Regions from separate parts of the Nonomuraea sp. NPDC050451 genome, predicted to be linked through region 2. Evidence: riboswitches for the same ligand, from Rfam matches in the RefSeq annotation. Region 2 holds a riboswitch; each other region holds the start of a gene.

Region 1 (10,069 bases), on a different contig from region 2:
GGCCTCCGCGATCCGGTACGGCGCGCGGCCGTGCTCGGCGATGAGATCCAGCCGGAGCTGGACCAGTTCGTGCTTGACCTCACCCTTGTCCACGATGAGGAACACGTCCGTGGCGCCGATGGCCTTGACCGCCTGCAGGGTGAGATGGTCGGGATCGCCTGCGCCGATGCCGATGACGAGTAGCCGCTTCACTCGCAAGAGTCTGCCAGAACGGCAGATATACGATATGCCTCGCAAATCACCCAAGGAGGGCCGTGAATCTCGTCGAACAGGGCGACGCCTTCGCCGCGTTCTGGCAGGAGCGGCACCTGTGCACGCTCTCCACCACGCGTCCCGACGGCCCGCCGCACGTGGTGCCGGTGGGCGCGACGCTGGACCTGGCCACCGGCATCGCCCGGGTGATCACCTCGGGCACCTCGGTCAAGGCCCGGCTCATCGGCGCCGACGGCGCGCCGGTGGCCCTCTGCCAGGTGGACGGCCGCCGCTGGTCGACGCTGGAGGGCCGGGCGGTGCTGCGTACCGAGCCTGAGCAGGTGGCCGACGCCGAGCACCGCTACGCCGCCCGCTACAAGCCGCCCCGCCCCAACCCGTCGCGGGTGGTCGTGGAGATCCAGGTGACGCGCGTCCTGGGCAACGTGTGATCACGGTCGTCGGCGTCGGCGCGGACGGCTGGGACGGGTTGTCCCCGGACGCGAGGCGGGCGCTGGAGGCCGCCGAGGTCCTCATGGGCGGGCGCAGGCAGCTCGACCTCGTACCCGCCTCGGTGGGCGGGCGCGGGCAACTCGACCTCGTGCCCGCGGCGGCGGCCGAGCGCGTGGCCTGGCCCTCCCCGTTGCTGCCCGCGCTGCCCTCGCTCATGGAGACGTACGCCGGGCGCGAGGTGTGCGTGCTGGCCAGCGGCGACCCCATGTTCTACGGCATCGGCACCACGCTGGTGCGATTGCTGGGCACGGCGAACATCCGCGTGATGCCGCACGTGTCGTCGCTGTCGCTGGCGTGCGCCCGGCTCGGCTGGCCGGTGGAGCAGGTGGACGTGGTCAGCCTCGTGGGCCGTCCCCCGGCCGCGCTGAACGCCGCGATCCTGCCCGGGCGGCGGCTCGTCGTGCTCGGCGCCGGTCGCGACTCCCCGTCCCTCGTGGCCGGGCTGGCAACCGGCCTCGGGTACGGCCCCAGCCCCATGACCGTCCTGTCGGACCTGGGCGCGGACTCGGAGAGCGTCCTGACGGGAACGGCGGAGACCTGGGCGGCGCAGGGACCTGAACCGTCCGCGCTGAACGCGATCGCCCTCGAATGCGTCCCCGCACCCGGTGCCGAACCTCTCCCCCGCGTCCCCGGCCTGCCCGATGCCGCGTTCGAGCACGACGGGCAGCTCACCAAGCGCGAGGTCCGCGCCGTCACCCTGTCCCGGCTCGCCCCGCTGCCCGGGGAGATGCTGTGGGACGTGGGCGCGGGCGCGGGCAGCATCGCCATCGAGTGGATGCGCAGCCACCCGGCGTGCGCGGCCGTGGCGATCGAGAGCAGGGCCGACCGCGCCGCCGCCATCGCGCGCAACGCCGACCGGCTCGGCGTGCCGTCGCTGCGGATCGTCGAAGGCAGGGCGCCGGCCGCGCTGGCGGGCCTGCCGGCGCCGGACGCGGTGTTCGTCGGCGGCGGCGCGACCGTGCCCGGGCTGCTGGAGAGCTGCTGGGCGGCGCTGCGGCCCGGCGGCAGGCTGGTGGCCAACGCCGTCACCCTGGAGTCCGAGTCCGTCATTGCCCAGTGGTACGCCCGGCTCGGCGGCGACCTGGTGCGTATGTCCGTCCAACGGGCCTCGCCCGTCGGCTCCTTCACGGGCTGGCGGGCCGCGATGCCGGTGACCGTGTGGTCGGTCACCAGGAAGGACGTGCCGTGACCGTGTACTTCATCGGGGCGGGCCCCGGCGCCGCCGATCTGATCACCCTGCGCGGCCTGCGGCGGCTGCAGTCGTCGCCGGTCTGCCTGTACGCGGGCTCGCTCGTGCCCCGCGAACTCCTGGACGCCTGCCCCGTGGGAACCAAGCTCGTCGACACCGCGAACCTGACCCTCGACGAGATCGTGGTGGAGCTGCTCACCGCCCACCGCGCGGGCCTGGACGTGGCGCGGCTGCACTCCGGCGACCCGTCGGTGTTCAGCGCGGTGGCCGAGCAGATGCGCAGGCTGGACGAGCTCGGCGTGCCGTACGAGGTGGTCCCAGGGGTGCCGGCGTTCGCGGCGGCGGCGGCCTCGCTGAGCAGGGAGCTGACCGTGCCCGGCGTCGGCCAGACGATCATCCTGACCCGCACCTCGGCGCGGGCCACGCCGATGCCCGAAGGCGAGGACCTGAAGACCCTGGGCGCGAGCGGCGCCACGATCGTGCTGCACCTGGCCGTGCAGCGGATCGACGCGGTGGTGGCGGAGCTGCTGCCCTCCTACGGGCCGGACTGCCCGGTGGCGGTGGTGGCCCGGGCCAGCAGGCCCGACGAGGTGATCCTGCGTGGCACGCTGGCGGACATCGCGGAGCAGGTCCACGCGGCCGGGATCCGGCGTACGGCGATGATCGTCGTCGGCCGGGTGCTGTCGGCCACGCAGTTCCCCGACAGCCACCTCTACAGCGCGGAGCGGGAACGGCCGTGCGACGGGTCCTGATCCTGGGCGGCACGGCCGAGGCGCGGGCGCTGGCCGCCGAGCTGACCGGCCGCGGCGTTCACGTGGTGTCGTCGCTGGCCGGGCGGGTGAGCAACCCGCGGTTGCCGGTCGGGGAGGTGCGCGAGGGCGGGTTCGGCGGGCCGGACGGGCTGGCCGCCTGGCTGGCGGCCGAGCGGATCGACGCCCTGGTGGACGCCACGCACCCGTTCGCCGCGCGGATGACGGCCTCGGCGGCCGAGGCGTCGGCGAGGACGGGGGTGCCGCTGCTGGTCCTGCGCCGCCCGGGCTGGCGGGAGGGGCCGGGCGACGCCTGGCAGCGCGTGCCCTCCCTGCACGCGGCCGCCGCACGACTGACCAAGGCCGCATCACGCCAGAGCGGCGGCCCGGTGCGGGTGTTCCTGACCACCGGCCGCCGGAGCCTGCCGGTCTTCACCGGCCTGGCCGGGGTGTGGCTGCTGGCCAGGTCCGTCGATCCGCCCGAGCCGCCGGTCCCGGACAACGTGCACGTCCTGCTGGACCGCGGCCCGTACACGGTCGAGGGCGAACGTGCCCTCATCGGCGAGCACCGGCTGGACGTGCTGGCCACCAAGGACAGCGGCGGGCCGATGACCACCGCCAAGCTGGTCGCGGCCCGCGAGCTCGGCCTGGCGGTGATCATGGTGGACCGGCCGCCGCTCCCCGCCGATGTCCGGCTGGTGGAAACCGCCGTGGAGGCGGCCGCCTGGGCTCAGGGATAGCGGCGCGGGGTGTAGACGACGCCGCGCTCGGTGACCCGGGTCGTCGAGGAGCCGACGATCAGCAGGCAGCGCATGTCCACCTGCGCGGGGTCGAGCTCGCCGAGCGTGGTTACGGTGACGCTCTCCCGCTCGCCGCCGACGTCGCGTCCGACCACCACCGGGGTGGCGGCGTCGCGGTGCTCCAGCAGCAGGTCACGGGCGGCGGCGACCTGCCACGTACGGCTGCGCGAAGCCGGGTTGTAGATCGCGAGCACCAGGTCCGCCTTCGCCGCGGCGCTCAGCCGGTCGGCCACCACCTCCCACGGCTTGAGCAGGTCCGACAGCGACAGCACGCAGTAGTCGTGGCCCAGCGGCGCGCCCACCCGGCTGGCCACGGCCTGGGCGGCGGTCAGTCCGGGAACGATCCGCACCGGTACGTCCGGGAAGTCCGCCCCCGCCTCCAGCACCGCGCTGGCCATGGCGAACACTCCCGGATCGCCGGAGGACACCACGGCCACCCGCGCACCCTCGCGGGCCAGCTCCAGCGCGTGCCGGGCGCGCTCGGCCTCGACCCGGTTGTCGGTGCGGTGGCGGCGCTGGCGCGGGTTCGGGGCGACCCGGTCCACGTACGGGCCGTACCCGACGAGGTCGGTCGCCGCCGCCAGCGCCTCCTGGGCCTCGGGCGTGAGCCACGGCCGCCCGGCGGGCCCGAGGCCCACCACGACCACCTCGCCCCGGGCCTCGGCCGCGGGCGGTTCGGGGACGAAGGTCCGCTCGGCGGGGCTGGCGAGCAGGGCCAGCGAGAAGTACGGCACGCCGTCGGCGTCCACGTCCTTGAGCGGCGCGACCCGTTCGGCTCCCATGGTGGCGCGCTCGACGTACCAGGCGTCGTCCAGCCGCCCGGCCTCGGCCAGCGCGTCGCGGACCTTCTCGAACGTCCGGCCCAGCTTGAGCACCGCCGCCGAGTCGGTGCCGCGCAGCTTGTCCGCCAGCACCTCGGCGGGCAGCGTGCCGGGCAGCACGGTCAGGACCTCGTCCCGTTCCACCAGCGGCCGGCCCAGCACGGCCGAGGCGGCGCTGACGGAGGTGACGCCGGGCACCACCTCGGTCGGGTAGCGGTGGGCGAGCCGCTTGTGCATGTGCATGTACGAGCCGTAGAACAGCGGGTCTCCCTCGGACAGCACCACCACGGTCCGGCCCGCGTCCAGGTGGGCGGCCAGCCGCTCGGCGCAGTCGGCGTAGAAGTCGTCGAGCGCGCCCTGGTAGCCGCCGGGGTGGTCGGTGGTCTCCGTGGTCAGCGGGTAGAGCAGCAGCTCCTCGATCTGCCCTTCCTTCATGTACGGCAGCGCGATCGAGCGGGCGATGCTGCGGCCGTGCCTGGCGGCGTGGTAGGCGATCACGTCGGCCTCGCCGATCAGCCGGGCCGTCTTGACCGTGACCAGCTCGGGATCCCCGGGACCGAGCCCGACCCCGTACAGCCGTCCCGTCATCGCCATCACTCCGTCTCGTTCGCGATGGCGTTGACCGCCGCCGCCGTCATCGCACTGCCGCCGCGGCGGCCGTGCACCACCAGATATTCCAGGTCGCTGTCCGCCAGCGCCCGCTTGGACTCGGCCGCGCCGATGAACCCCACCGGGATGCCGAGCACGGCGGCGGGCCTGCCCGCGCCCTCCGCGACCAGTTCGAGCAGCCGGAACAGCGCGGTCGGCGCGTTGCCGATCGCCACCACCGCGCCGTCGAGGCGGTCGCGCCACAGCTCAAGGGCGGCGGCGCTGCGCGTGGTGCCGAGCCGTTCGGCCAGCCCCGGCACGCCGGGGTCGCCCAGCGTGCACACCACGGGGTTGTCCGCTGGTAGCCGTCGCCTGGTCACGCCGGAGGCGACCATCTGCGCGTCGCACAGCACGGGCGCGCCCCCGCGCAGCGCCTCGCGCGCCCGGACGACCACGGCGGGCGACCAGTCCAGGTCGGCCACGAGGTCGGTCATGCCGCAGGCGTGGATCATCCGCACCGCCACCTGCGCGACCTCGGGCGGCAGCCCGGTGAGGTCGGTCTCGGCACGGATGGTCGCGAACGAGCGCCGGTAGATCTCGGCCCCGTCGCGGATGTAGTCGCTCACTGATGCCTTTCCTGGTATCCGTCGCCGGTGGCGACCATCTGGACGACCCGGCCGCGCGGCAGCCCGCAGCGCCGCTCGCAACCGGCCCAATGCACGGGCGTCGCCGGAGGGCCGTCCAGGGTCGCCACCCAGCGCCGCGCGTCCTCCTGGACGTCGGCCAGGGACTTGGCGCAGCCCGGACGGCCGGTGCAGGCGCTCACGCCGGCCCACGGCGACGCCGGGTCGGTCACCAGCCCGGCCGCCTCCAGCATTCGCGCCGCCCGGTCGATGGTGGTGGGCGGAAGGTCGAGGAGTACGACGGTCCGCCACGGCGTGAACCGGACGGGCACGCCGCCCGGACCGGGCGCGCCAATGGTGCCGGCCGGGCCGTTCACTTCGGCCGCTGCGGCGATGGCGCGTGCCTGGGCGGCGGACAGCCGTCCCAGCGGCACCACGACCTCCAGCGCCACCCGCCCGTCCCACTGCCCGACCCGCCCGGCACGCGGCGCCGTCGGCCGCGACAGGGGGGTGGCTGTGGCGCGGTCGGGGGTGCCGGTGACGTGGAGGCGGGTGGCGATGCGGGCGGGGCCGTTGTCCAGCTCCGCGATCCGCCACGCGCCCCGATCCCCTTCCGGCCGTTCGTCGAGGAACGCCTCGGCGGCGGCGACCATGCGTCCGGCCGCCGCGTCCGCCCCCACGGCGAGCCCAAAGTCCACGCCCGCCAGCAGCAGCCGCCCGTCGAAGAACGTGACGTCGGCCCCCAGCGCGAGCATGTCGCCGCTGCCCTCGTCCACCGCGAACAGGAACCGCCCCGGCAGCCCGGCCAGACGGGGCCGCGAGCACAGCGCCCGGTCCAGCGCCTCCACCAGGGGCTGCGGGTCCAGTAGGCCGGGGCCGGTGCGACCGCCGAGCGGCGAGGCCACGATGTTGCGTACGCGCTCGTGCGCCTCCGACGGCAGCAGGCCGGCGGCGGCGATCCGCTCGGCGAAGGCGGCGGGTGAGCGCAGGCCGCGCACCTGGACGTTCGCCCGGGAGGTCAGCTCGATCACGTCCGAGCCGAGGTCGGCCGCGCAGGCGGCCAGCTCGCGGAGGCGGACGGGTGAGATCGCGCCGCCGGGCAGGCGGACCCGGGCCAGCGGGCCGTCGGCGGCCTCGTGCACCTGTAGCGCCCCCGGACAGGCGTCGGGACGCAAACGTCCGGAAAAGTCGGCTATGGACACGATCAGGATGGTAACGCCACTTCTGGCGGGGGTCGCTCCTGTCGTAGGCTCCCTGTAGGCGATGGCTAGGGAGGAAGCCGGTGCGAATCCGGCGCGGTCCCGCCACTGTGACCGGGGAGCGAACCCCACCGCAGGCCACTGCCCGGCGACGGGTGGGAAGGCCGGGGTGAGCGCTGATCCGGGAGCCAGGAGACTCCGGCCGCCGCGACACCCGCGACCGGGGCGAGGACCCCGAGGGAGGATTGCGCCGTGCCTGGCGACAGCCGTACCGTCCTGCTGCTCTCGACCTCCGACACCGACCTGCTCAGCGCTCGCGCGAGCGGTGCCGCCTACCGGTTGGGCAACCCGGCCCGGCTGGCGGCCGAGGACCTGCCCGCCCTGCTGGAGGGCGTCGACGTCGTCGTGGTGCGCCTGCTCGGCGGGCGCCGCGCCTGGGAGGAGGGCCTGGACGCGCTGCTGGCCGGCCCTCGTCCGGTGGTGGTGCTGGGTGGCGAGCAGGCGCCGGACGCCGAGTTGATGGAGCTGTCCACGGTCAGCGGCGGCGTCTGCGCCGAGGCCCATGCCTACCTGGCCCACGGCGGGCCGCCGAACCTGGCCGAGCTGCACGCGTTCCTGTCGGACACGGTGCTGCTGACCGGGCGCGGGTTCGCGCCGCCGGAGCAGACGCCCTCCTGGGGGCTGCTGGAACGCGACGCGCGGCCCGGAGAGGGGCCCGTGATCGGGGTGCTCTACTACCGGGCGCATCACCTGGCGGGCAACACGGCGTTCGTGGAGACGCTCTGCGCGGCCGTCGAGGAGGCGGGCGGGCAGGCGCTGCCGGTGTTCTGCTCCTCGCTGCGCACCGCCGAGCCCGAACTGCTCGACACGCTGCGCGCCGCCGACGCGCTGGTGGTGACCGTGCTGGCGGCGGGCGGCTCGCGCCCCGCGACGGCGAGCGCGGGCGGCGACGACGAGGCGTGGGACGTGGGCGCGCTGGCCGCCCTCGACGTGCCGATCCTGCAGGGGCTCTGCCTGACCACCAGCAGGGGGGCGTGGGAGGAGAACGACGACGGGCTGTCGCCGCTGGACGCCGCCTCGCAGGTGGCCATCCCGGAGTTCGACGGGCGGATCATCACGGTGCCGTTCTCGTTCAAGGAGATCGACCCCGAGGGGCTGACCGTCTACGTCGCCGACCCCGAGCGGGCCGCCCGGGTGGCGGGCATCGCGGTACGGCACGGGCTGCTCCGGCACACCCCGCCCGCCGAGCGCCGCCTGGTCGTGATGCTGTCGGCGTACCCGACCAAGCACTCCCGGGTGGGCAACGCGGTCGGCCTGGACACCCCGGCCAGCACGGTCCGGCTGCTGGCCAGGCTCGCCGAGGCGGGTTACGACCTCGGCGAGGGCTTCCCCGGCGTGGCCGAGCAGGACGGCGACGCGCTCATCCACGCGCTGATCGCGGCCGGCGGCCAGGACCCGGACTGGCTGACCGAGGAGCACCTGGCGGGCAATCCGGTACGCATCTCCGCCGCGTCCTATGAGCGCTGGTACCGGACCCTGCCCGAGGAGCTGCGGGCGGCGATGGAGCGGCACTGGGGGCCGCCGCCGGGAGAGTTGTTCGTGCACGAGGGAGACATCGTGCTGGCGGCGCTGCGGGCCGGGAACCTGGTGGTGATGGTGCAGCCGCCGCGCGGCTTCGGGGAGAACCCGATCGCCATCTACCACGATCCCGACCTGCCGCCCAGCCATCACTACCTGGCCGCCTACCGCTGGCTGTCTGCCGAGTTCGGCGCCCATGCGATGGTGCACGTGGGCAAGCACGGCAACCTGGAGTGGCTGCCGGGCAAGTCGGCCGGCATGTCCGCCGCGTGCGGCACCGACGCGGCCATCGGCGACCTGCCGCTGGTCTACCCGTTCCTGGTGAACGACCCGGGCGAGGGCACACAGGCCAAGCGGCGGGCGCACGCCGTGCTGGTGGACCATCTGGTGCCGCCGATGGCGCGGGCGGAGACGTACGGCGACATCGCCCGGCTGGAGCAGCTGCTGGACGAGCACGCCACGATCGCGGCCATGGACCCGGCCAAGCTGCCCGCCATCCGGGCGCAGATCTGGACGCTCATCCAGGCCGCCCGGCTCGACCACGACCTGGGGCTGGCGGACCGGCCGCACGACAGCGAGTTCGACGACTTCATCCTGCACGTGGACGGCTGGCTGTGCGAGGTCAAGGACGCGCAGATCCGCGACGGCCTGCACGTGCTCGGGCAGGCGCCGGCCGGGCAGGTGCGCGTGGACCTGGTCCTGGCGATGCTGCGCGCCCGGCAGATGTGGTCGGGCCGCGAGACGCTGCCCGGCCTGCGCGAGGCGCTCGGCCTGGCCGAGGACGGCACGGCGGGGCTCGGCAGCGTGGACCGGGCCGAGGCGACCGCCCGGGCGCTGGTGGAGGCCATGGAGGAACGCGGCTGGGCGCCGGACGCGCCAGCGGAGGTCACGCGGGAGGTCACGCGCGGGCTGCCGGACGAGCGGCGCGACCTGGTGACGCGGGTCCTCGTCTTCGCCGCCACCGAGGTGGTGCCGCGCCTGGCCCGCACCACCGACGAGCTCGACCACGTCCTGCACGCCCTGGACGGCGGCTACGTTCCCGCCGGGCCGAGCGGCTCGCCGCTGCGTGGCCTGGTCAACGTGCTGCCGACCGGCCGTAACTTCTACTCCGTCGATCCCCGCGCGGTCCCGAGCCGGCTCGCCTGGGAGACCGGCCAGGCGATGGCCGAGTCGCTGCTGGAGCGCTACCGGGCGGACACCGGCGAGTGGCCGCGTTCGGTGGGGCTGTCGGTCTGGGGCACCAGCGCCATGCGCACGGCGGGCGACGACGTGGCCGAGGTGCTGGCCCTGCTCGGCATCCGCCCCGAATGGGACGAGGCCTCGCGCCGCGTCACGTCCCTGGAGCCGATCCCCCTCGCCGAGCTGGGCCGTCCCAGGATCGACGTGACGGTGCGCATCAGCGGTTTCTTCCGCGACGCGTTCCCGCACGTGGTGGCCATGCTCGACGACGCCGTACGGCTGGCCGCCGGGCTGGACGAGCCGCACGAGGACAACTACGTGCGCGCCCACGTCGCCGCGACCGGGGGCGACGAGCGCCAGGCGACCATGCGTGTCTTCGGGTCGGCGCCGGGCGCGTACGGGGCCGGGTTGCTGCCCCTGATCGACAGCCGCAACTGGCGCGACGACGCCGACCTGGCCGAGGTGTACGCGGTGTGGGGCGGCTTCGCCTACGGCCGCGACCTCGACGGCGTGGCGGCCCGCCCGCAGATGGAGGACGCCTACCGCAGGATCGCGGTGGCCGCCAAGAACGTCGACACCCGCGAGCACGACATCGCCGACTCCGACGACTACTTCCAGTACCACGGCGGGATGATCGCCAC
Region 2 (10,069 bases):
GGGTGAGCGTGCTCTCCGGCGGCCAGCAGCGCCGCGCGCAGGCCGCCACCGCCCTCCTGCCGGACCCGGACGTGCTCCTGCTCGACGAGCCCACGGCGGGCGCCGATCCCGAGACCCGCACCGCGCTCCTGGCGGCGGTGCGCCGCAGGGCGGACGGCGGCGCGGCGGTCGTCTACTGCACGCACTACCTTCCCGAGCTCACCGAGCTGAAGGCCACGATCGCCGTCGCGCGGAGCGGGCGGGTGATCGCCAGGGGCACGGGCGCCGAGCTGCTCAAAGGGCTGCCGGGCGAGGTCCGCGTCACCCTGGACGACGACGAGATCGCGGTCGCGACCACCGACCCCACCGCCACCCTGGCCGCCCTGCTACGCGACCTCGACCGCCCGGTCCGCGGCATCGACATCCGCCAGCCGTCGCTCGACGACCTCTACAAAGGTCTCAGTAAGGAGACCGCAGATGCCTCGTGAGACGTTGCACCGCATCGCCGTGCTGGCCGCGCACAACGTGCTCCTGCGTCGGCGTGACCCGGCCCACCTGGTCAGCTACCTGGTCATGCCCATGGTCCTCATGCTCGTCTTCAAGTCGATGCTGGGCGAGCCCGCCCAGGTCGTGACGGGCCTGCTGGTCATGTTCTCGGTCCTGTCGATGGCCGACGTCGCCACCGCCAGCCTCGCCGAGCGCACCTGGCACACCTGGGACCGGCTCAAGGCCACCAGGGCCCGCGTCCCGGAAATCATGATCGGCAAGGCCCTGCCGGTGCTGGCCGTGCTGGTCCTCCAGCAGGTCGTGCTGCTCGCGTACGGGGTGGTCGCGGTAGGGCTGCGGCCGGCCGGGACGGTGTGGCCGCTGGCCCTGGCCGTGGCGGCGTGGTGTTTCGCGCTGCTCGGGGTGGGCACGGCCCTGGCCGGGGTGGTGCGCAGCCAGGGGGAGCTCAGCACGCTCTGCAACATCGCGGCGCTGTCGGTCAGCGCGCTGGGCGGTGCGCTGGTGCCGTACGCGATGATGCCCGCCTGGGCGCAGGCGATCGCGCCGATCTCGCCCGGCTACTGGGCGACCACCATGCTCCAGGCCGCCGTCAGGGGTGACGTCGCGGGCACGGCCCGCCCGGCGGCCGTCCTCGTCGGGCTCGGTCTCGCCGCCGGAGCCTTCGCCTGGTGGCGCTTCGGCAAGGGCTGGGGCCGCGGCAGCATGCTCTAGACAGGCGTTCGAGTTAAATCCTGCCCGATTTCGGGCAGGATGTTGAAGTGTCTCGTTCCAGATGCGTAGTGTCCTCGTCTGTGTCCCCGGCACGACATCCCTACGAAGACCTCATCGTCCACCTCACGGAGACCACCCCACTGGGCCCGGGTGAGGCGGCGAAGGTGGTCGCCGACGTGCTGTCGTACTTCTCCGAGTCCGTCGAGGAGTACGTCCGCCGCCGGCACGCCGAGCTGAAAACGGTCGGCCACACCAACGACGAGATCTTCCCCAGGATCGCCGCCGAATTACGCGGTCGACGGGTCGCGGCACCGGAGCTGTCCCTGCGGCAGCTGCGCAGGATCGTCTACGGATGAAGAGGAGACCTCGATGTGCGGAATCGTGGCCTATGTCGGCCCACGGGACGCGGCGCCCATCCTGCTGGAGGGCCTGCAGCGTTTGGAGTACCGGGGGTACGACTCGGCCGGGGTCGTGGTGTCCAACCGGGGGCTCAAGCTACGCAAGGTCAAAGGCCGCGTCGCGGACCTGGCCAAGGTCGTGCCGGCCAGGTTCAAGGGCACCCTGGGCATCGGTCACACCCGCTGGGCCACGCACGGCGTGCCGAGTGACGAGAACGCCCATCCCCACCTGTCCGCCGACGAGCGCATCGCGGTCGTGCACAACGGCATCATCGAGAACGCCGGCGAGCTGCGCGCGAAGCTGGAGGCCGACGGGGTGGTGTTCGCCTCCGAGACGGACACCGAGGTGCTCGCGCATATGATCGCCCGCGCCGCCGACGAGAACGACTCCCTGGAGGAGGCGGTCAGGAAGACGCTCAAGAGCATCGTCGGCACGTACGGCATCGCGGTCATCGACCGCGAGCGGCCCGGCGAGGTGGTCGTGGCGCGCAACGGCAGCCCGATCGTGCTCGGCATCGGCGAGAAGGAGATGTTCGCCGCGTCCGACGTGGCCGCGCTCGTCCGCTACACGCGCCAGGTCGTGCACCTGGAGGACGGCGAGCTGGCCGTGCTCAAGGCCGACGGCTTCCACACCTTCGCCAGCGACGCCCGCGAGACCGCCAAGGAGCCGCTGACCGTCGACTGGGACGCCGGCCACTACGACACCGGCGGCTACGAGCACTACCTGCTCAAGGAGATCTCCGAGCAGCCCGAGACGATCACCCGTACGATGAGCGGCCGGCTCGACGAGCGCTTCCACGTGGCCCACCTGGGCGGGCTCAACATGGACGCCCGCGAGACGCGCGGCTTCCGCCGGGTGAAGATCATCGGCTGCGGGTCCGCGTACTACTCGGGGCAGATCGGGGCGCAGCTCATCGAGGAGCTGGCCCGCATCCCGTCCGACGCCGAGCCCGCCAGCGAGTTCCGTTACCGCAACCCGGTCGTCGACCCCGACACGCTCTACGTCGCCATCAGCCAGTCGGGCGAGACGTACGACACGCTCGCCGCCGTGCAGGAGCTCAAGCGCAAGGGCGGCCGCGTCATCGGCATCGTCAACGCGGTCGGCAGCGCCATCGCCCGCGAGGTGGACGGCGGCATCTACCTGCACGCCGGTCCCGAGGTATCGGTGGCCTCGACCAAGGCGTTCACCTCGACGTCGCTGGCGTTCGCGCTGCTCGCGCTGCACCTGGGCCGGGTGCGCGACCTGTCGCCCGCCGACGGGCGGCGCATCGTGGAGGGCCTGCGCAGGCTGCCGGGGCAGATCGAGGAGATCCTCACCCAGAGCGACAAGATCGCCGAGCTGGCGCAGAAGTACGCCAAGCACCCGAGCATGATGTTCGTGGGCCGCGTGCGCGGCTACCCGGTGGCCAGGGAGGGCGCGCAGAAGCTCAAGGAGATCTCGTACGTGCACGCCGAGGCGTACCCGGCCAGCGAGCTGAAGCACGGGCCGCTCGCGCTGATCGGCCCGGACATGCCTACGGTCGCCATCGTCCCCGACGACGAGCTGCTCGACAAGAACCTCACCACGCTGGGCGAGATCCGCGCCCGCGGCGGGCAGGTGCTCATGGTCGGCCACCGCGAGCCCGACGCCAAGCTGGCCGACGACGTGATCGTGATCCCCAAGAACGAGATCGAGCTGGACCCGATCCTGCTCACGATCCCGCTTCAGCTGCTCGCGTACTACGCTGCGGTGGCGCTCGGCCGGGATGTGGACAAGCCTCGCAATCTCGCGAAGAGCGTCACGGTTGAATAAACAGGCTAATTTGGCCTCAAACCTCGTTATCTTGCTGCGGACGACATAAATTCGATACGTGCGGCAGTTCGACGCTGAGAGGCCCAATCTCGCACGCATGTACGATTACATGCTCGGCGGGAAGGACAACTTCGCGGTCGACCGCCAGGCCATCGAGCAGCTCGCCGAGCTGATCCCGGAGGCGGTCCCGCTGGCCCGCGCAAACCGGGCCTTCCTGCAGCGTGCCGTGCGCTATGTGGCCGCCGCCGGGGTACGGCAGTTCCTCGACCTGGGCAGCGGGCTGCCGACCCAGGGCAGCGCGCACGAGGTCGCGCCCGAGGCCCGGGTCGTCTACATAGATCACGATCCGGTCGTCGCCGCACACGCCACGGCCCTGCTCGGTCGTTCAGGGCCCGGACGCTCGGGCAGGGCCGCGCTCATGGAGGCGGACCTCCTGGACCCCGACACGGTGCTGGCGCGGGCGGGCGGATTCCTGGACCTGCGCGAGCCGGTCGGGGTGCTGCTCGTGTCGATCCTGCACTTCCTGCGGGATTCGGCGCGGCCGCAGCAGGCGGTGGCCGCCCTGCGCGAGCGGCTGGCGCCGGGCAGCTACCTGGTGATCACCCACGCCACCTCGATGGGCCGCCTGGAGGACGGGCAGCGCTACCGGGGCGCCTCCTCGGACGATCCGGGCGGCGGCACCGACCGCACGCCCGCCGAGATCCGCGCCTTCTTCGGCGACTTCCCGCTGGAGCCGCCGGGCCTGGTGCAGGCCGTCGACTGGCGTCCAGACCGGCCCAAGCTGGTGGGGGACTGGTCGCTGCCGTCGTCCCTGATGGCCGGGGTCGGCAAGAAGCCACTTTGAGAAGTATGTGTATCTCTGCGCATTGTGTCGATAACTTAGAGTAAGCGATGGCTCGCGAAGCTCGGGGGAGAGGCACATGCGCCGTCGGCGGTTCTTCGCATGGGGGCTGGGCCTGGCCGCGTGCGCGGCCGGCTGCGGGACGGAGCGCTTCGCAGGGAGCGCGGCGGGCGTGCGCACTCGGTTCTCGATCAATCCTCAGGGGCGCCGCTGGGCGCGCGTCGGGCAGGCGTTCGCGGGCGCGGCCCGGGCGGCCGGATACGAGACCAGCGGGGGCACCAGGATCATGCTGACCGGCCTGCCCGCACTGGCCGCCGCCGAGCTCAACAACGGCCAGACCCTCCTCGACACCACGACGCCTCTGTCCAGGCTCAGCGGCGAGGTCGAGGTCGTGGTCGTGCCCATCCCGTCACCGTTCGGGGACTTCGAGGCCTTCGGCGCGCACCTGCTCGCCCGTCCCGGCCAGACGCAGCTGGCGGGCGGGCCCCAGGGCGAGCCCGACCACCTGCTGTTCGGCCTGATCGCCAGGGGGCTCGGCGCCGACACCCGCCAGCTCGACTACACCGGCTACCCCAGCAGCCAGGAGGCCGTCACCGCGCTGCTGTCCGGCAAGGCCGCGGCGGCCACGGGCCCGCTGGCCGACTGGCGCGCGAGCATCAAGGCCGGCCGGGCCAAGGCGCTCGCGGTGTCCTCGGCCAGGCGGATGCCCGGCCTCGACGTGCCGACGCTGCTGGAGTCCGGCGTACGGGTCGACTTCGTGGACTGGGCGGCGGCCTTCGGGCCCGAACGCATGCCGGACGAGAGCCGCGAATCGGCCATCCGCATGTGCGAGGACGTGACCGGCTCGGCCGACTGGGAGGAGGCCTGCCGGTCCGCGGGCTGGATCTCGATCCCGCTCAGCGGCGCCGACTTCAAGCAGTGGCTGGGCTCCGAGGTCGAGCGCACCCGCGCCGTCCTGCGGGATCTCGGTCTGCTCGACACCACCAAGGCCACAACATGCTGGGGTAGTTGCGGGAACGGCCACTAGATGTAGGATCCTGCTCGTCGCTGGTTCGCCTCTCCGGAGGCGGAGCAAAAGGGAACCCGGTGTGATTCCGGGGCTGCCCCGCAGCGGTGAGCGGGAACGACCGCCGTCAAGTGCACTGGAGCGATCTGGGAAGCGACGGCCAGTAGGAGCGATTTGCGTGCGCCCGCGAGCCCGAAGACCTGCCAGCGGTGTGCCCGGGCCGCCCGCCCGGCACGAAGTGACCATGGCCTCGCGGGAGGGCCGGGGAGCGAAACGGCCTGGGGATGATCCGTGCCGCCGTGCTCTCGCGCGCCCTCACGGGGGACGAGCTCGCGAGGAGAGAGCACGTGACGCAGATCATCGAGGTCGACCGCCGTCTGGCCATCGAGGAGGCCGCCGCCCGGGTCATCGCCGACCCGGCCAACTCCCGGGTCGCCGCCCGCCTCCTGGCCGAGGAGATCGCCGACGAGGCCGCCGCGCACGGGGTGCGGACGTTCTCCGAGTCCATCGCCGCCACCCACGCGGCCGGGCTGATCCAGGACGGGCTGGCGGAGTTCGTGGCCGCGCACGCCGCCGAGCTGGACGCGCTGGTCTCCGCGGAGGCGGACGACCGGTTCGAGTATTTCGGGTTGCGCACCGTCTACGACCGCTACCTGCTGCGCCACCCCGAGACGCGGGCGGTGCTGGAGCGCCCGCAGCACTTCTTCCTCCGCGTGGCCTGCGGGCTGTCGGAGTCGGTCGCCGAGGCCGCCGAGCTCTACGCGCTCATGTCCACGCTGTCGTACCTGCCCAGCTCGCCCACGCTGTTCAACTCGGGCGCGCGCCGCCCGCAGCTGTCGTCGTGCTTCCTGCTCGACTCGCCGCGCGACGAGCTGGAGGCGATCTACGACCGGTACGGGCAGGTGGCGCGGCTGTCGAAGTACGCCGGAGGCATCGGCGTCTCCTGGACCCGGGTGCGCTCGCGCGGCTCCCTGATCCGGGGCACGAACGGCCACTCCAACGGCATCGTCCCGTGGCTGCGCACGCTCGACTCGTCCGTCGCGGCCGTCAACCAGGGCGGGCGGCGCAAGGGCGCGGCCTGCGTCTACCTGGAGACCTGGCACGCCGACATCGAGGAGTTCCTGGAGCTGCGCGACAACACCGGCGAGGACGCCCGCCGCACCCACAACCTGAACCTGGCGAACTGGGTGCCCGACGAGTTCATGCGCCGGGTGGAGGCGGACGAGGTCTGGTCGCTGTTCGACCCGAAGGAGGTGCCCGACCTCACCGACCTGTACGGCGACGCCTTCACGCAGGCGTACCGCGCGTACGAGGCCGCCGGGCGACATGTCCGGCAGATCCCGGCCAGGACCCTGTACGGCCGGATGATGCGCACGCTCGCCCAGACCGGGAACGGCTGGATGACGTTCAAGGACGCCGCCAACCGCACCTCCAACCAGACCGGCCGCCCCGGGAACGTCATCCACCTGTCGAACCTGTGCACCGAGATCCTGGAGGTCACCAGCGACGCCGAGACCGCGGTCTGCAACCTCGGCTCGATCAACCTGGCCGCCTGCCTTCTCGACGGCGGCGTGGACTGGGACCGGCTGCGCACCACCGTGCGCACGGCCGTCCGCTTCCTGGACCGGACCATCGACCTGGGCTTCTACCCGACTCCCGAGGCCGAGGCGGCGAACAAGCGCTGGCGGCCGATCGGGCTCGGCGTCATGGGCCTGGCCGACGTGTTCTTCACGCTGCGGCTGCCGTTCGACTCGCCCGAGGCGCTGCAGCTGTCCACCAGGATCGCCGAGGAGATCGCGCTGGCCGCGTACGACACCTCGGCCGACCTGGCGGCCGAGCGCGGCCGGCACCCTTCGTACGCGGAGACGCGGGCGGCCGGGGGAGTGCTGCACCCGGACCACTACGTCACGAGCACGCGGCGCTGGGACGCCGTGCGGGAGAAGGTCGCCCGCACCGGCCTGCGCAACTCGCTCATGATCGCCATCGCGCCCACCGCCACGATCGCCTCCATCGCCGGCTGCTACGAGTGCATCGAGCCGCAGGTGTCCAACGTGTTCAAGCGCGAGACGCTGTCGGGCGAGTTCCTGCAGGTCAACCGGTATCTGGTGGCCGATCTGCAGGCGCGCGGGCTGTGGACGCAGCAGCTGCGCGACGACATCAAGCGGGCCGACGGCTCGGTCCAGACGGTCCCCGGCATCCCCGACGACCTCAAGGTGCTCTACCGCACGGCCTGGGAGCTGCCGCAGAAGGCGCTGATCGACCTGGCCGCCGCGCGCCAGCCGTACATCGACCAGTCCCAGTCCCTGAACCTCTTCATGGCCAGCCCGACCATCGGCAAGCTCTCGTCGATGTACGCCTACGCCTGGAAGCGGGGCCTGAAGACGACGTACTACCTGCGCTCCCGGCCCGCCACCCGCATCGCCCAGACCACCGTCCAGGCGGCCCCCACGGAGGCTGCCGCGCAGGCGATCGCCTGCTCCCTGGAGAACCCCGAGACCTGCGAAGCCTGCCAGTAAGGAGACTGTTGTGCTGCTCGACCCCGGCATGGACCTCACCCTGCGGCCCATGCGCTACCCGGACTTCTACGAACGCTACCGCGCGGCCATCCGCAACACGTGGACCGTCGAGGAGGTGGACCTCCACTCCGACCTCGCCGACCTGGCCAAGATGACGCCGCAGGAGCGGCACCTGATCAACCGGCTGGTCGCGTTCTTCGCCACCGGCGACTCCATCGTGGCCAACAACCTCGTGCTCAACCTCTACCAGCACGTCAACGCCCCCGAGGCGCGCCTTTATCTCAGCAGGCAGCTGTTCGAGGAGGCCGTGCACGTCCAGTTCTATCTAACGCTGCTGGACACGTACCTGCCGGATCCCGCCGAAAGGGTGAAGGCCTTCGCCGCGATCGACCACATTCCCTCGATCCGCGACAAGGCGGAATTCTGCTTCAAGTGGATCGACTCGATCAACGCGTTGCAGCGCCTGGAGACGCGGGACGACCGGCGGCGCTTCCTCCTCAACCTCATCTGCTTCGCCGCCTGCATCGAGGGCCTGTTCTTCTACGGGGCCTTCGCGTACGTCTACTGGTTCCGCTCCCGGGGCCTGCTCGGCGGCCTGGCCACCGGGACGAACTGGGTCTTCCGCGACGAGTCCATGCACATGGAGTTCGCCTTCAGCGTGGTGGACACCGTGCGGGCCGAGGAACCCGACCTTTTCGACGAGGAGCTGGGCAAACAGGTTACCCTCATGGTGGAGGAGGCCGTGGCCGCCGAGCTGGCCTTCGCCGACGACCTCTGCGGGGACGGCATGCCCGGCATGGGGGTCGCACAGATGCGCCAATACCTGGAATACGTCGCCGACCAGCGGCTGGCCAGGCTGGGCCTGCCCACGAGGTACGGCTCGGCGAACCCCTTCGCGTTCATGGAGTTGCAGGACGTGCAGGAGCTGGCCAATTTCTTCGAACGGCGGGTCTCTGCGTATCAAGTGGCAGTTGAGGGCAATGTGACCTTTGACGAGACTTTCTAGACATTGGGGGCATAGGCGTGCAGTCTCCAGCAGGCTGGCCGATTCTCGTGATCTCGGTGATCGGCTCGATCCTCCTGGTTGAGGTGGTACGGAGGGTGCTGAACAGGGTCGGACGCAAATGGTCGCTCGCCCGGCACCTGGTGGAGCACTGCACGTGGGCCGCGTTCACGGTGGCGGCAGTGGTGGCCTTCAACCTGGTGTTCGCGCCGGGCATGTTCGGCTCGACCCCGGACGCGAAGGCCGTCGCGGCGACCGTGAACCGGGTGCTCGGCCTCGTCACCATCGGCGCCGTCACCTGGCTCATCGTGCAGGCCACGTACGCGCTGACGGACGTGGTGCTCGAGCGGCTGGTGCGGGTCGAAGGGGAGCGCAACCGCCGGGCGCGGCGGCTCATGACGCAGATCGGGCTGGTCCGCCGCATCGCCGCCGCGGTCATCATCGTCATCGCGATCGGCGCGATGCTCTTCTCGTTCCCGGCGGTCCGCGCGCTCGGCGCGGGCATCCTGGCCTCGGCGGGCATCGCCGGCGCCATCGTCGGCATCGCCGCCCAGCCCACCATCGGCAACGCCCTCGCCGGCCTCCAGTTGGCCTTCAGCGACGCGCTCCGGCTCGACGACGTGGTCGTCGTGGAGAAGGAATGGGGCCGGATCGAGGAGCTGACGCTCACCTACGTGGTGCTGCGCCTGTGGGACGAGCGCCGCCTGGTCCTGCCGGTGTCGTACTTCACCCAGAACCCGTTCGAGAACTGGACCCGGCACGGCAGCCGCGTCCTCGCCGTCGTGTTCCTGCGCGTGGACTGGTCGGTGCCGGTGCCCAAACTCCGGGAGGCGCTGTACGAGTTCCTGCAGGGCAACCCGCTGTGGGACCAGAAGGACTGGACGCTCCAGGTCACCGACGTGCTGCCGAACGGCCTGGTGGAACTGCGCGCCCTGATGAGCGCCGCGGACTCGCCGTCCTCGTGGGACCTCAAGTGCGACGTACGCGAGTTCCTGGTCAACCACGTCAGGGACAACTACCCCGAGTCCCTGCCCCACTTCCGCGTGGAGACCCCGGAATCGCGCGCGCAGAAATAAATATGTGGCACGGTCGTCGATCACTCCTTTACCGTGGACTTGTCCAGCCGCACGAAAGAAAGGCAGCGAAGTGAGCTACCCCCGACTGTGGCGAGGGCTTTCCGGATAACCGACCGATTATCGGAAAGCCGTCTCGGAGTGCACCGAGGCGGCTTATTTGTTGACGACCGAGTGTGGGGCAGTTTGGTCAGCCCGCCTGCCTTGGGAGCAGGAGCACCGCAGGTTCGAATCCTGCCACTC
Region 3 (10,069 bases), on a different contig from region 2:
AGCGTCACCACGATCCCGTGCGGCGACAGCTTCAGCAGACCGCCGCCCATGCGCCGCACCACGACGGCGATCCGTTCCCGGGCCGCGCGTGCCTGCCGGGCTCCGGGCTCCTCCCCGGTCGGCTCCATGCGCGCTCCCGTCCGTCCGCGAAGGCACCCTGCCGTACCGGTTCATCGCCGCCGGAGGACCCGCCGCTACGTCCCGGTTCGAGCGAGCTCCAGCGGGCCCGTGCCGCCCAACCGCGCCCGGCCGCGGGCAAATCGGATAAGGACGGCGTCGTCGTTTCGGGTCGGCCAGGCGCGGCGGCATCGCGGGCTGCTCGTGGACGCCAGTGGGACGGGCGGCGCTGCCGGCGTCAATCGGCTCACCTTGAGCACCAGAGCCGACGGCGCCAGGCCATATCGCCACCTGCTGTCGTCGGAGCCGTTCCATGTGCTCGACGGGCAAGCGGAGTTCCTGCTGGTCTGGAAGCGCCGGAAGCTGCCCGAGCAGCACCGCTACGACGTCCATTTCCGTGTCATGAGGTGCCCGGTCAGGTGAGCGTGGTGGTGTCCCCGAGAGACTCCAGCAGGTCGCGCAGCGTGTGGGCGAGCTCGTCCCGGCGCTCCTTCGGCAGGGCCGAGAGCACGCGGTCCTCGGTCGCGACGTGGTCCGGCAGGGCCCGGTCGATCAGGGCGTGCCCCTCGTCGGTGAGCGTCACGTAGACCACCCGCCCGTCGGCCTCGCTGGGCGTACGGGTCACCAGGCCCCTGGACTCCAGGCGGTCGAGCCGTTGCGTGATCGCCCCCGACGTGACCATGGAGGCCCGCATCAGCTCGGCCGGCGTCAGCCGGTGCGGCGGGTCGCTGCGGCGCAAGGTGGCCAGCACGTCGAAGGAGGCCCGGTCGAGGCCGTGCGCGGCGAACGTACGGCCCAGCTCCGCGTCGATCAGCCGGGTCAGCCGTGACAGCCGCCCGATCACCGCCATCGGTGAGACGTCCAGGTCAGGGCGCTGGGCGTCCCATTGCTTGAGTATCAGGTCGACGTGATCAGCCACCACTCCAGCCTAACGATGCCTTAGCGGTGAGGTAAATCACCTCGCCAAGTACCTTAGCGCTGAGATACTTTGTCTTAGTGCTAAGAAATCAATCGGGAACCGTCCTGCTGACCGCGCTGACCCCCGCCATCTGGGGGACCACGTACCTCGTCACCACCGAACTGCTGCCGCCCGGCCGCCCCCTGCTGGCCGCCGTGATCCGCGCGCTGCCTGCCGGGCTCCTCCTGGTCGCCGTCACCCGCCGCCTGCCCTCGGGCAGCTGGTGGTGGCGCGCCCTGGTGCTCGGCGCGCTGAACATCGGAGTGTTCTTCGCGCTGCTGTTCGTGGGGGCGTACCGGCTGCCCGGAGGGGTGGCCGCCACTGTGGGCGCCATCCAGCCCCTGCTGGTCGCGTTGCTGTCGGCCGGGCTCCTGGGGGAACGCCTGTCCGCGCGTACGACGCTGGCCGCCGTGGCGGGCGTGGCCGGGGTGAGCCTGCTCGTGCTGCGGGCCGACGCCCGGCTGGACGCGCTCGGCGTGGCCGCGGCGCTCGGCGGCGCCGTCGTCATGGCCCTGGGCGTGGTGCTGAGCAAGCGGTGGCAGTCGCCCGCGCCGCTGCTGGCCACCACCGGCTGGCAGCTCGTGGCCGGCGGCATGCTGCTGCTCCCGGTGGCGCTCCTCGTCGAGGGCGCGCCGCCGGCCACCCTGACCGGCGCGAACCTCGCCGGGTACGCCTACCTCACGATCATCGGATCCGCGCTCGCCTACGTCCTGTGGTTCCGGGGCCTGCGGCTGCTGTCGGCGACCAAGGTCACGTTCCTGGGCCTGCTCAGTCCCGTGGTCGCGACCGCGCTCGGCTGGCTCGTCCTCGGCCAGGAGCTCACCGCGGCCCAGGCGCTCGGCGCGCTCGTCGTCCTGGCCGCCCTGGTCGTGGCCCAGCGCCAGCCCGCCCGTACGTTGACCGCGACGCCTCGCGTCCTGGTCGGAAAGGAGTCCTGACATGCGCATCACCGTCTTGGGAGCCGCCGGAGCCGTGGGCAGCAGGGTCGTGGCCGAAGCGCTGACGCGCGGCCACGAGGTCACCGCCGTCGTCCGCGACCCCGCCCGCTTCCCCCTGCTGCCTCCCGCCGCCCACGCCCGCGCCGGCGACGCCTCGGACGTCGAGGACGTGGCCGCGCTCAGCGCCGGGCAGGACCTCGTCATCGGCGCCACCCGGCCCGCGCCCGGCCACGAGGCCGACCTGGTCACGACCGCCAAGGCGCTGCTGGCCGGGGTGGCGAGGGCCGGCGTGCGGCTGCTGCTCGTCGGCGGCGCGGCGGGGCTGACCGTGCCGGGCACCGGCGGCCTCACCGTCGTCGAGACCCCCGGCTTCCCGCCCTCGTGGCGGCCCATCGCGCTGGCCTGCAACGCTCAGCTGGAGGTCTGCCGGGCCGAGCCGGGCGCCGACTGGGCGTACGTGAGCCCGCCCGCGCTGCTGGAGCCGGGGGAGCGTACCGGCCGCTACCGGCTCGGGGGCGACGAGCTGCTGGTCGACGCCGAGGGCCGGTCGGCGATCTCCATGGAGGACCTCGCCGTCGCGCTGCTCGACGAGGCCGAGCACCCCCGGCACCACCGCGCCAGGTTCACCGTCGGCTACTGACCGCTCGGCGCGGGGTCCACCTCATAGGGTCACGGGCAGCGACGTCAGGCGCCAGGTGCCCGGGTCGGGCATGTGCCGCACCTCGCCGGCGAGCGCCAGGCCGGGGAAGCGGCGCAGCAGGGCGCCGAGCGCGATCCCGGTCTGCACGCGGGCCAGCGAGGCGCCGACGCAGAAGTGCGGCCCGTGCGCGAACCCGAGATGACCCGACGGCTCGCGCCGCAGGTCGAACCGGTCCGGCTCGTCGAAGGCGCGTGGGTCGCGGTTCGCCGAGGCGATCGAGGCCGTGACCGGCACGCCCTTGGGGACGTTCACGCCGCCGATCTCGATGTCCTCCGCGGTGAAGCGGGGGATGGTCAGCAGCTGCGGCCCGCACCAGCGCATCAGCTCCTCCACCGCCCGCGGCATGAGGGCCGGGTCGGCCCGCAGCGCGGCGAGCTGGGCGGGGTGGGACAGCAGGGCGGCGACGGCGTTGGCGATGAGGTTCGTGGGCGTCTGGCCGGCCAGGACGAGCGTCCAGATCATGGTGATCAGCTCGGTCTCGGAGAGCCGGTCGCCGTCCTCCTCCATGACGCGGGCCAGGTCGGAGATCAGGTCCTCGCCCGGCTCCGCGCGGCCCCTCGCGACCGCGGCGGTGGCGCCCTCGAGGATCCGCGGGATGGCGTTCCCGAAGCTCTCGCCGTGCCCGGCCGCGACGGCGGCGCCGTACTCGCGCCATCGGGGACGGTCGGCGACGGGGATGCCGACCAGCTCGCAGATCACCTCGATCGGCAGCGGGCCCGCGAAGTGCGCCAGCAGGTCCGGTTCGGTGGGCAGCTCGTCGAGCAGCCGCTCCACGATCGCCTCGATGCGCGGCCCGAACTCGGCCGCCCTGCGCCGCGTGAACGCGGGCGCGACCAGCCGGCGCAGGCGGGCGTGCTCGGCGCCGTTCATCTCCGACATGGTCCGCAGGTACGGCAGGCAGTGCTCCGGCACGTCCGGCCGCTGGTAGCTGTGCTCGTTCGTCGTCAGCCTGGGGTCGCTCAGCATCGCCCTGGCCTCCTCGTGCCGGGTCACCGCCCAGAACGGGCCGAACCCGGGCGCCACCAGCCGCGCCACGGGCGACTGCTCCCTGGCGCTCGTGTACGCGGTGAACGGGTCCGCCAGCACGGCGGGGTCGGTCAGGTCGATCTCGGGCACGTCGGTCATGCCGCTCCTCAAGCGCGAATGATTACATCATCTGAATGCTGACGGTATCTCGATTTGCGAATCTCCGGCAACGCGCGGCGGAAGGCATCGACGTAGACTTCGTGAAGTACGTGCTTTACGACGCTCACGGAGTTGGCAAGGTGGATCAGAAGGAGACCGAGTTCGTCGACCGGATGGGGCTCGTCATGGAGCGCCTCGCCGGCACCCGGACGATGGGCCGCCTGTACGCGTGGCTGCTGATCTGCGACCCGCCGGACCAGTCGCTCACCGATCTGGCCGCCGAGCTCGGCGTCAGCAAGACCATGGTCAGCACGGTAGCCAGGCAGCTGGAGGCCGGCGGGATGGTGGAGCGCGTCCCCACGTCGGGCCGTGAGCACCGCTACCAGGTCGTCCGCGGTGGATGGGCCCAGATCATGCGGGGCCGGCTGGCCGTCGTCGAGCCGATCACCGAGGCACTGGGCCTCGGACTGTCGATCGTCGGTGACGACCGCGCCGAGCAGCGGGCGCTGCTGGAGGAGACCAGGGACTTCTTCGACTTCCTCGTGCGCGACGCGGACGAGTCGCTCCAGCGCTGGAAGGAGTATCGCAAGCGGCTGAAAGACGACGATCAGGGCTCCGGGTGAACACGATCGTCGAGGAGCACGTGCCGTTCACCGCAGGACCCCGGCACGACGCCACCGCGTCCCCTGCCGGGTCGTGTGATCCGCTCAACCGGGAAATCATCCAACGATCAAGGGAGTGGCGATGTCTGACATCGTCGAGCGGTACAACATCCCCGAACAGCTCTTCTGGCTGCACGGCCCGCGGCCGGGCGGCCCGGTCGAGCACAACGCCGCCGCCGGAATGTGGAACGTCTACGGTTACTCCGAACTGCACGAGGTCTTCGGCGACCCCGCGACGTTCTCCTCCGACGTCCTTCGCGTGACCCCCAAGGAACAGAAGCCGGAGGGGCTGTCACTGGAGGGCTTCATCACCCAGATCGACCCGCCGGAGCACGGCAAGCTGCGCAAGCTGGTCAGCAGCGCCTTCACCCGCAAGGTCGTCGCGGACCTCGAGCCGAGGATCGCCGCCGTCACCCACGAACTGCTCGACGCGGCGCGCGAGCGCGGCGGGTTCGAGCTGGTGCGCGACCTGGCCTACCCGCTCCCGGTCATCGTCATCGCCGAGCTGCTGGGCGTGCCCAGCAGTGATCGCGCGCTGTTCAAGCAGTGGGCCGACACGCTGTTCCGGCAGGACACCAAGGTCTCGTTCGACGACCTCTTCGAACGGCGGGAGCAGGACAGGGAGACCACCATGAAGTCGTGGTGGGAGATGTCCGCCTACCTCGCCGGCCACGCCGCCGAACGCCGGCGGCAGCCGCGCGCCGACCTGCTCACGAAGCTGGTCGAGGCCGAGGTGGACGGCGAACGCCTGCCCGACGAGCAGGTGGTCAACTTCGCGATCGTCCTGCTGCTGGCCGGGCACGTCACCACGACGATGCTGCTCGGCAACACGGTGCTGGCCCTGGACGCCTTCCCCGAGCACCAGGAGAGGGCACGGGCCGACCGCGCCACGATCCCGGCGGTCATCGAGGAGTCCCTGCGCTTCTTCACCCCGTTCGCCCTGCTCGCCCGCGCCACCACCCGCGAGGCCGAGCTCGGCGGCATGACGATACCGGCCGATCAGACGGTCCTGGTCTGGCTCGGGGCGGCCAACCGCGATCCCCGGCAGTTCACCGACCCCGACGTCTTCGACCCCGGCCGCGACCCCAACCCGCATCTCGCCTTCGGCCGCGGCATCCACTTCTGCCTGGGCGCCCCCTTGGCCCGGCTGGAGGGCCGGGTCGCCCTGAACATCCTGCTCGACCGGTTCGACCACCTGCGCACCGATCCGGACGACCCCGTGGTGTTCATGCCCATGCCGACCATGACCGGCGTGCGGCGCCTGCCCCTGGTCTGATCCTTGCCCCACCCCTACTCGCGGCCTGCCACGTACCTGTCGAAGAAGGCGAACGTGCGCCGCCACGCCTCGTCCGCCGCCGCGCGGACGAGGCCGTGACGCAGCGGGAACAGCGCGAGCTTGGCGACGGGGTGATGGCCGTCGGTCATGAAGGAGTGCCCGGCGTCCGGATAGATCTCGACGTCGTGCTCGATGCCGAGCGCCCGCATGTGCTCCCGCAGCCGCGTGCCGTGCCGCCGGAAGCCCTGGTCGCGGCCGCCGTAGGAACCTACGACCGGGCACACCGGCCGCAACTGCTCCTGGTCGCTGGGGACCGCGCCGTAATTGACCGAGGCGGCCCGTACGCCGGGCGGCGCGCTCGCCGCGTACGCGAGGGCGAACCCGCCGCCCATGCAGAAGCCGATCACACCGAGCCGGTCGCCGTCGACGTCGTCGCGGCCGGCCAGCCATTGGCGGGTGGCGTCGATGTCGGCGGCCGGCTGGCCCGGCTTCTCGGTCACGAACTGGTGCATGGCCCGCGCCAGGCACGCGACCCTGGTGCCGTGGCTGTAGAGGTCCGGTAAGACGGCCGCGTACCCGTGCTCGGCGAACAGGTCCACCACGTCCAGCATGTCCGGTTCGATGCCGTAGATCTCGTGCACGACCACCACGCCCGGCCACCCGGCCGCGGGCGCGGTCCCCTGCGGCAGCGCCACCGTCGCGTCCAGCGAACCGCCGTCCGGCAGCGGGATGCGTACGTCCTGTCTCATCAGCAGTCCTTAACCGACCCAAGAACAAGAAACGTAACGTAACACCTCAGCCGTCCTGCCCGGCGAGGGCTGCGATGGCGATGGCGTCATTGACGCGAACGGGAGGAAGGGATACATTCCGGTAGATTTCACGGTTGTCCAAGGGAAATCCGGTGAGATGCCGGTGCGGACGCGCCACTGTATCCGGGACGTAGATCCCGGGAGCCAGGTCGCTTGGACATTCGTGACCTCGTTGGTTGGGACGCGTCATCCCTGAGGAGGCATGTATGAGTGGTGTGTCCACTCCTTCGGCAATCCCCTTTCCCCGTCTGCGGCTGTGGCTGCTCGCCGTTCCGGTGCTGCTGCTGGTCGCCTATCTGGTGCTGATGGACAACGGGGCCATCTCGCAAACCGGTGCCTACCTGCACGAACTCATGCACGACGGGCGGCACCTGCTCGGCGTCCCCTGCCACTGAGGCACGCGCATGGTACGCACCCTGCTGGTCAGGGGCCTGCTTCTGGGCCTGCTGGCCGGATTGATCGCGGGCGGCTTCGCCTTCGCCTTCGGGGAACCGGGGGTGGACAGCGCCATCGCGCTGGAGGAGGCCCACGCCGCCCAGGAAGCGCCCGGCCATGACCACGGCGAGGAGGCACTCGTCAGCAGGCCGGGACAGAAGGCCGGGCTCTTCCTGGCCACGGGCCTGTACGGGCTGGCCGTAGGAGGGATCTTCGCCCTCGTGTACGCGGGCCTGCGCGGACGGGTCGGCCCCCGGTCGGACGGCGGGCTGGCCCTCGCCGCCGCCGGGACGGCGTTCGTGGCGGTGATCCTTGTGCCGTTCGTGAAATATCCGGCCAACCCACCGGCCGTGGGCGATCCGGAGACGATCAACAGCCGCACCCTGCTCTACGTGGTCACGACCCTCGTCGGACTGGCCGCGACGGCGATCGCGGTGGCCACCGCGCGCCGGGTCACCGCCGGGCCGTGGGCGCGGTGGGGTGCGGCGGTGGCGGCGTTCCTGGTTCCGGTGATCGCGGCGTGGACCCTGCTGCCGACCGTGGACGAGGTGCCCGAAGGTTTCCCCGCCACGCTGTTGTGGCAGTTCAGGCTGGCGTCGCTGGGGACGCAGTTCGTCTTCTGGGCGGCCTTCGGCGTGCTGTTCGGGTGGGTCGCCGACCGCGCGGCCCGTCGCACGGCGACCGCCGCCTCGCTGGGCTGAGCGGGGTGCTGTTCGTACGGCACGCGAGCACACCGGGGATGCGGGCCGCCTGCTTCCCCGCGTCCGACGAGAACGCCGACGCGGCGAGCCTGACCAGAGCCACCGCCTTGACCCGGACGGTGGCCGGGGCGGTGGTGTGGGCGGCTCCCAGTGTTGCCGCTTGTCAGACCGTCGCCGCCCTTGGGCTGGAGGCGCGGGTGGTCCCGGCGCTGGTGGAGGTGGATTGCGGCCGGTGGCGGGGCCTGCCGTACGAGCGGGTCGCGCGGGAGGAGCCGGACGCGCTGGCGAGGTGGCTGACCGACCCGCACGCGGTCCCGCACGGCGGTGAGAGCCTGGCCGCGCACGCCGAGCGGGTCACCGCCTGGCTCGAGTCGGTACGCGCTGAGCCCGGCGGAGTCGCCGTCTGCGACGCGGGCACCATCCGGGCGGCGCTCGGCCACGCGCTCGGCCTGGACCCGCTGAGCGCCGCCCGTTTCGATCTCGCGCCGCTGTCCGGCACCGAGCTGACCGTCATGCGCACCGGCTGGCGGGTCGCCCATGTCAACCGGAAGGTCCTGATTTGATCGTCACATATCCGTTCAGCGCGGTCGTCGGGCTCGACGACCTGAAGCTGGCGCTGGTGCTCAACGCGGTCTCTCCCCGGGCGGGCGGCGTGCTCGTACGCGGGGAGAAGGGCACCGCCAAGTCGACCATCGTGCGCGCGCTGGCCGCCCAGCTGCCCGCCGTGAACGTGGTGCCCGGATGCCGCTTCGCCTGCGACCCGGCCGCGCCCGACGCCGGATGCCCGGACGGGCCGCACGAACCCGGTGGCCAGGGGCTGGAGCGCCCGGCCGCGCTGGTGGAGCTGCCGGTCGGCGCCTCGGAGGACCGGCTGGTCGGCTCGCTGGACGTGGAGCGGGCGCTGACGGAAGGGGTGAAGGCGTTCGAGCCGGGCCTGCTGGCCGCCGCCCACCGCGGCGTCCTGTACGTGGACGAGGTGAACCTCCTCCACGACCACCTCGTCGACCTGCTGCTCGACGCGGCGGCCCTGGGCACGTGCTACGTGGAACGTGAGTCGGTGTCGGTACGGCATGCCGCCAGGTTCCTGCTGGTCGGGACCATGAACCCGGAGGAGGGCGAGCTCCGGCCGCAGCTGCTGGACAGGTTCGGGCTGACCGTCGAGGTCAAGGCGTCCAGGAACCCGGACGAACGCGCCGAGGTGGTGCGCAGACGGCTCGCCTTCGACGCGGACCCCGGCGCGTTCGCGGCCCGGTGGGCAGCCGAGGAAGCGGCCCTGGCGAGCCGGATCGCCCAGGCCCGCGCCCGGGTGCCGGGCGTGCGGCTGCCCGACGCGCGGCTGCGGCAGATCGCGACCGTGTGCGCGGCGTTCGAGGTGGACGGTCTTCGGGCCGACCTGGTGACGGCGAGCACCGCCATCGCCCACGCCGCCTGGCAGGGCAGGGACGTGGTGACCACCGAGGACGTGCGCGCCGCGGCGCGGCTGTCGCTGCCGCACCGGCGGCGGCGCGATCCGTTCGACGCGCCCGGGCTGGACGAGGCCCTGCTGGACGAGCTGCTGGCGAGGACGTCGGGGGATGAGGAGGATCCGGACGATCCCGACGGCAGAGGTCCTGATATTTCCGGACCTAGCGGGCCGGAGGGCTCGCCCACGGCTGCCGGAGACGGCACCCCGCCGCCCGGCGGTCCCCAAGGCGGATCTGACGATGGCGGCCTCGAGAGCAGCGACGGTCCCCAAGGCGAGCTCGAAGGCGGACCCGAGGGCGGCGGGGGCGGGGCGGATGGCGGGCGGGGGCGGGAACGTCCGTTTGATGGCAGGTACTCATCGTCAGCCGACGACCCCGAGGGCACAGCGCCGTCGGTGACCGGCGAAGGCGCGTTGAAGGAACAGAGCGGGCAAGTGGCCGGGGTGGCGGTGCCGTACCGGGTGCCGTTGCTGGAGGTGCCGGGCGTCGGCGAGGGCGCGGCGGGGCGGCGGTCGCGCTCGCGCACCCCGCACGGCCGGGCCACCGGCTCGCGCCGCCCCGCCGGACGCGTGCGCGACCTGCACGTGACGGCGACGGTGCTGGCCGCGGCGCCCCATCAGCTGCGGCGCGGGCGGCGAGGTCCCGGGCTAATACTGCGCGAGGACGACCTGCGCGAGGTGGTGCGCGAGGGCAGGGAGGGCAACCTCGTGCTGTTCGTGGTCGACGCGAGCGGCTCGATGGCGGCGCGCAAGCGGATGACCGCGGTCAAGACGGCGGTGCTCAGCCTGCTGCTCGACGCCTACCAGCGGCGCGACAAGGTCGGCCTGGTCACCTTCCGCGGCCAGGGCGCGGCGGTCGCGCTGCCGCCGACCTCGTCGGTGGAGG

What was found. A riboswitch is a leader RNA that binds a small molecule or an ion and turns the genes downstream of it on or off. The one in region 2 is predicted to bind cobalamin.
Region 1: it holds a riboswitch for cobalamin, as region 2 does, so the genes downstream of both, cobN (cobaltochelatase subunit CobN) here and ACIBI9_RS06350 (ribonucleoside-diphosphate reductase subunit alpha) in region 2, are expected to answer to the same signal.
Region 3: it holds a riboswitch for cobalamin, as region 2 does, so the genes downstream of both, ACIBI9_RS29240 (CbtB-domain containing protein) here and ACIBI9_RS06350 (ribonucleoside-diphosphate reductase subunit alpha) in region 2, are expected to answer to the same signal.

What each region holds. Positions count from the first base shown of each region.
Region 1 is NZ_JBITHZ010000010.1:125,142-135,210, reverse strand. It holds gene cobF (precorrin-6A synthase (deacetylating)) at 1-192, opposite strand, end outside; gene ACIBI9_RS29305 (TIGR03618 family F420-dependent PPOX class oxidoreductase) at 255-641, shown strand; gene cbiE (precorrin-6y C5,15-methyltransferase (decarboxylating) subunit CbiE) at 638-1,891, shown strand; gene cobM (precorrin-4 C(11)-methyltransferase) at 1,888-2,643, shown strand; gene ACIBI9_RS29290 (cobalt-precorrin-6A reductase) at 2,628-3,380, shown strand; gene cobJ (precorrin-3B C(17)-methyltransferase) at 3,371-4,849, opposite strand; gene ACIBI9_RS29280 (precorrin-8X methylmutase) at 4,855-5,475, opposite strand; gene cobG (precorrin-3B synthase) at 5,472-6,674, opposite strand; cobalamin riboswitch at 6,745-6,870, shown strand; gene cobN (cobaltochelatase subunit CobN) at 6,924-10,069, shown strand, end outside.
Region 2 is NZ_JBITHZ010000002.1:61,592-71,660, reverse strand. It holds gene ACIBI9_RS06380 (ATP-binding cassette domain-containing protein) at 1-467, shown strand, start outside; gene ACIBI9_RS06375 (ABC transporter permease) at 457-1,197, shown strand; gene ACIBI9_RS06370 (hypothetical protein) at 1,278-1,553, shown strand; gene glmS (glutamine--fructose-6-phosphate transaminase (isomerizing)) at 1,567-3,387, shown strand; gene ACIBI9_RS06360 (SAM-dependent methyltransferase) at 3,446-4,231, shown strand; gene ACIBI9_RS06355 (Bug family tripartite tricarboxylate transporter substrate binding protein) at 4,308-5,255, shown strand; cobalamin riboswitch at 5,260-5,457, shown strand; gene ACIBI9_RS06350 (ribonucleoside-diphosphate reductase subunit alpha) at 5,582-7,750, shown strand; gene ACIBI9_RS06345 (ribonucleotide-diphosphate reductase subunit beta) at 7,761-8,756, shown strand; gene ACIBI9_RS06340 (mechanosensitive ion channel family protein) at 8,774-9,829, shown strand; tRNA gene ACIBI9_RS06335 (tRNA-Pro) at 9,997-10,069, shown strand, end outside.
Region 3 is NZ_JBITHZ010000010.1:112,394-122,462, forward strand. It holds gene ACIBI9_RS29195 (hypothetical protein) at 1-128, opposite strand, end outside; gene ACIBI9_RS29200 (hypothetical protein) at 370-540, shown strand; gene ACIBI9_RS29205 (MarR family winged helix-turn-helix transcriptional regulator) at 533-1,036, opposite strand; gene ACIBI9_RS29210 (EamA family transporter) at 1,114-2,013, shown strand; gene ACIBI9_RS29215 (NAD(P)-dependent oxidoreductase) at 2,015-2,653, shown strand; gene ACIBI9_RS29220 (cytochrome P450) at 2,675-3,838, opposite strand; gene ACIBI9_RS29225 (GbsR/MarR family transcriptional regulator) at 3,979-4,461, shown strand; gene ACIBI9_RS29230 (cytochrome P450) at 4,583-5,776, shown strand; gene ACIBI9_RS29235 (dienelactone hydrolase family protein) at 5,791-6,525, opposite strand; adenosylcobalamin (AdoCbl) riboswitch at 6,642-6,789, shown strand; gene ACIBI9_RS29240 (CbtB-domain containing protein) at 6,792-6,980, shown strand; gene ACIBI9_RS29245 (CbtA family protein) at 6,990-7,721, shown strand; gene ACIBI9_RS29250 (histidine phosphatase family protein) at 7,727-8,284, shown strand; gene ACIBI9_RS29255 (VWA domain-containing protein) at 8,281-10,069, shown strand, end outside.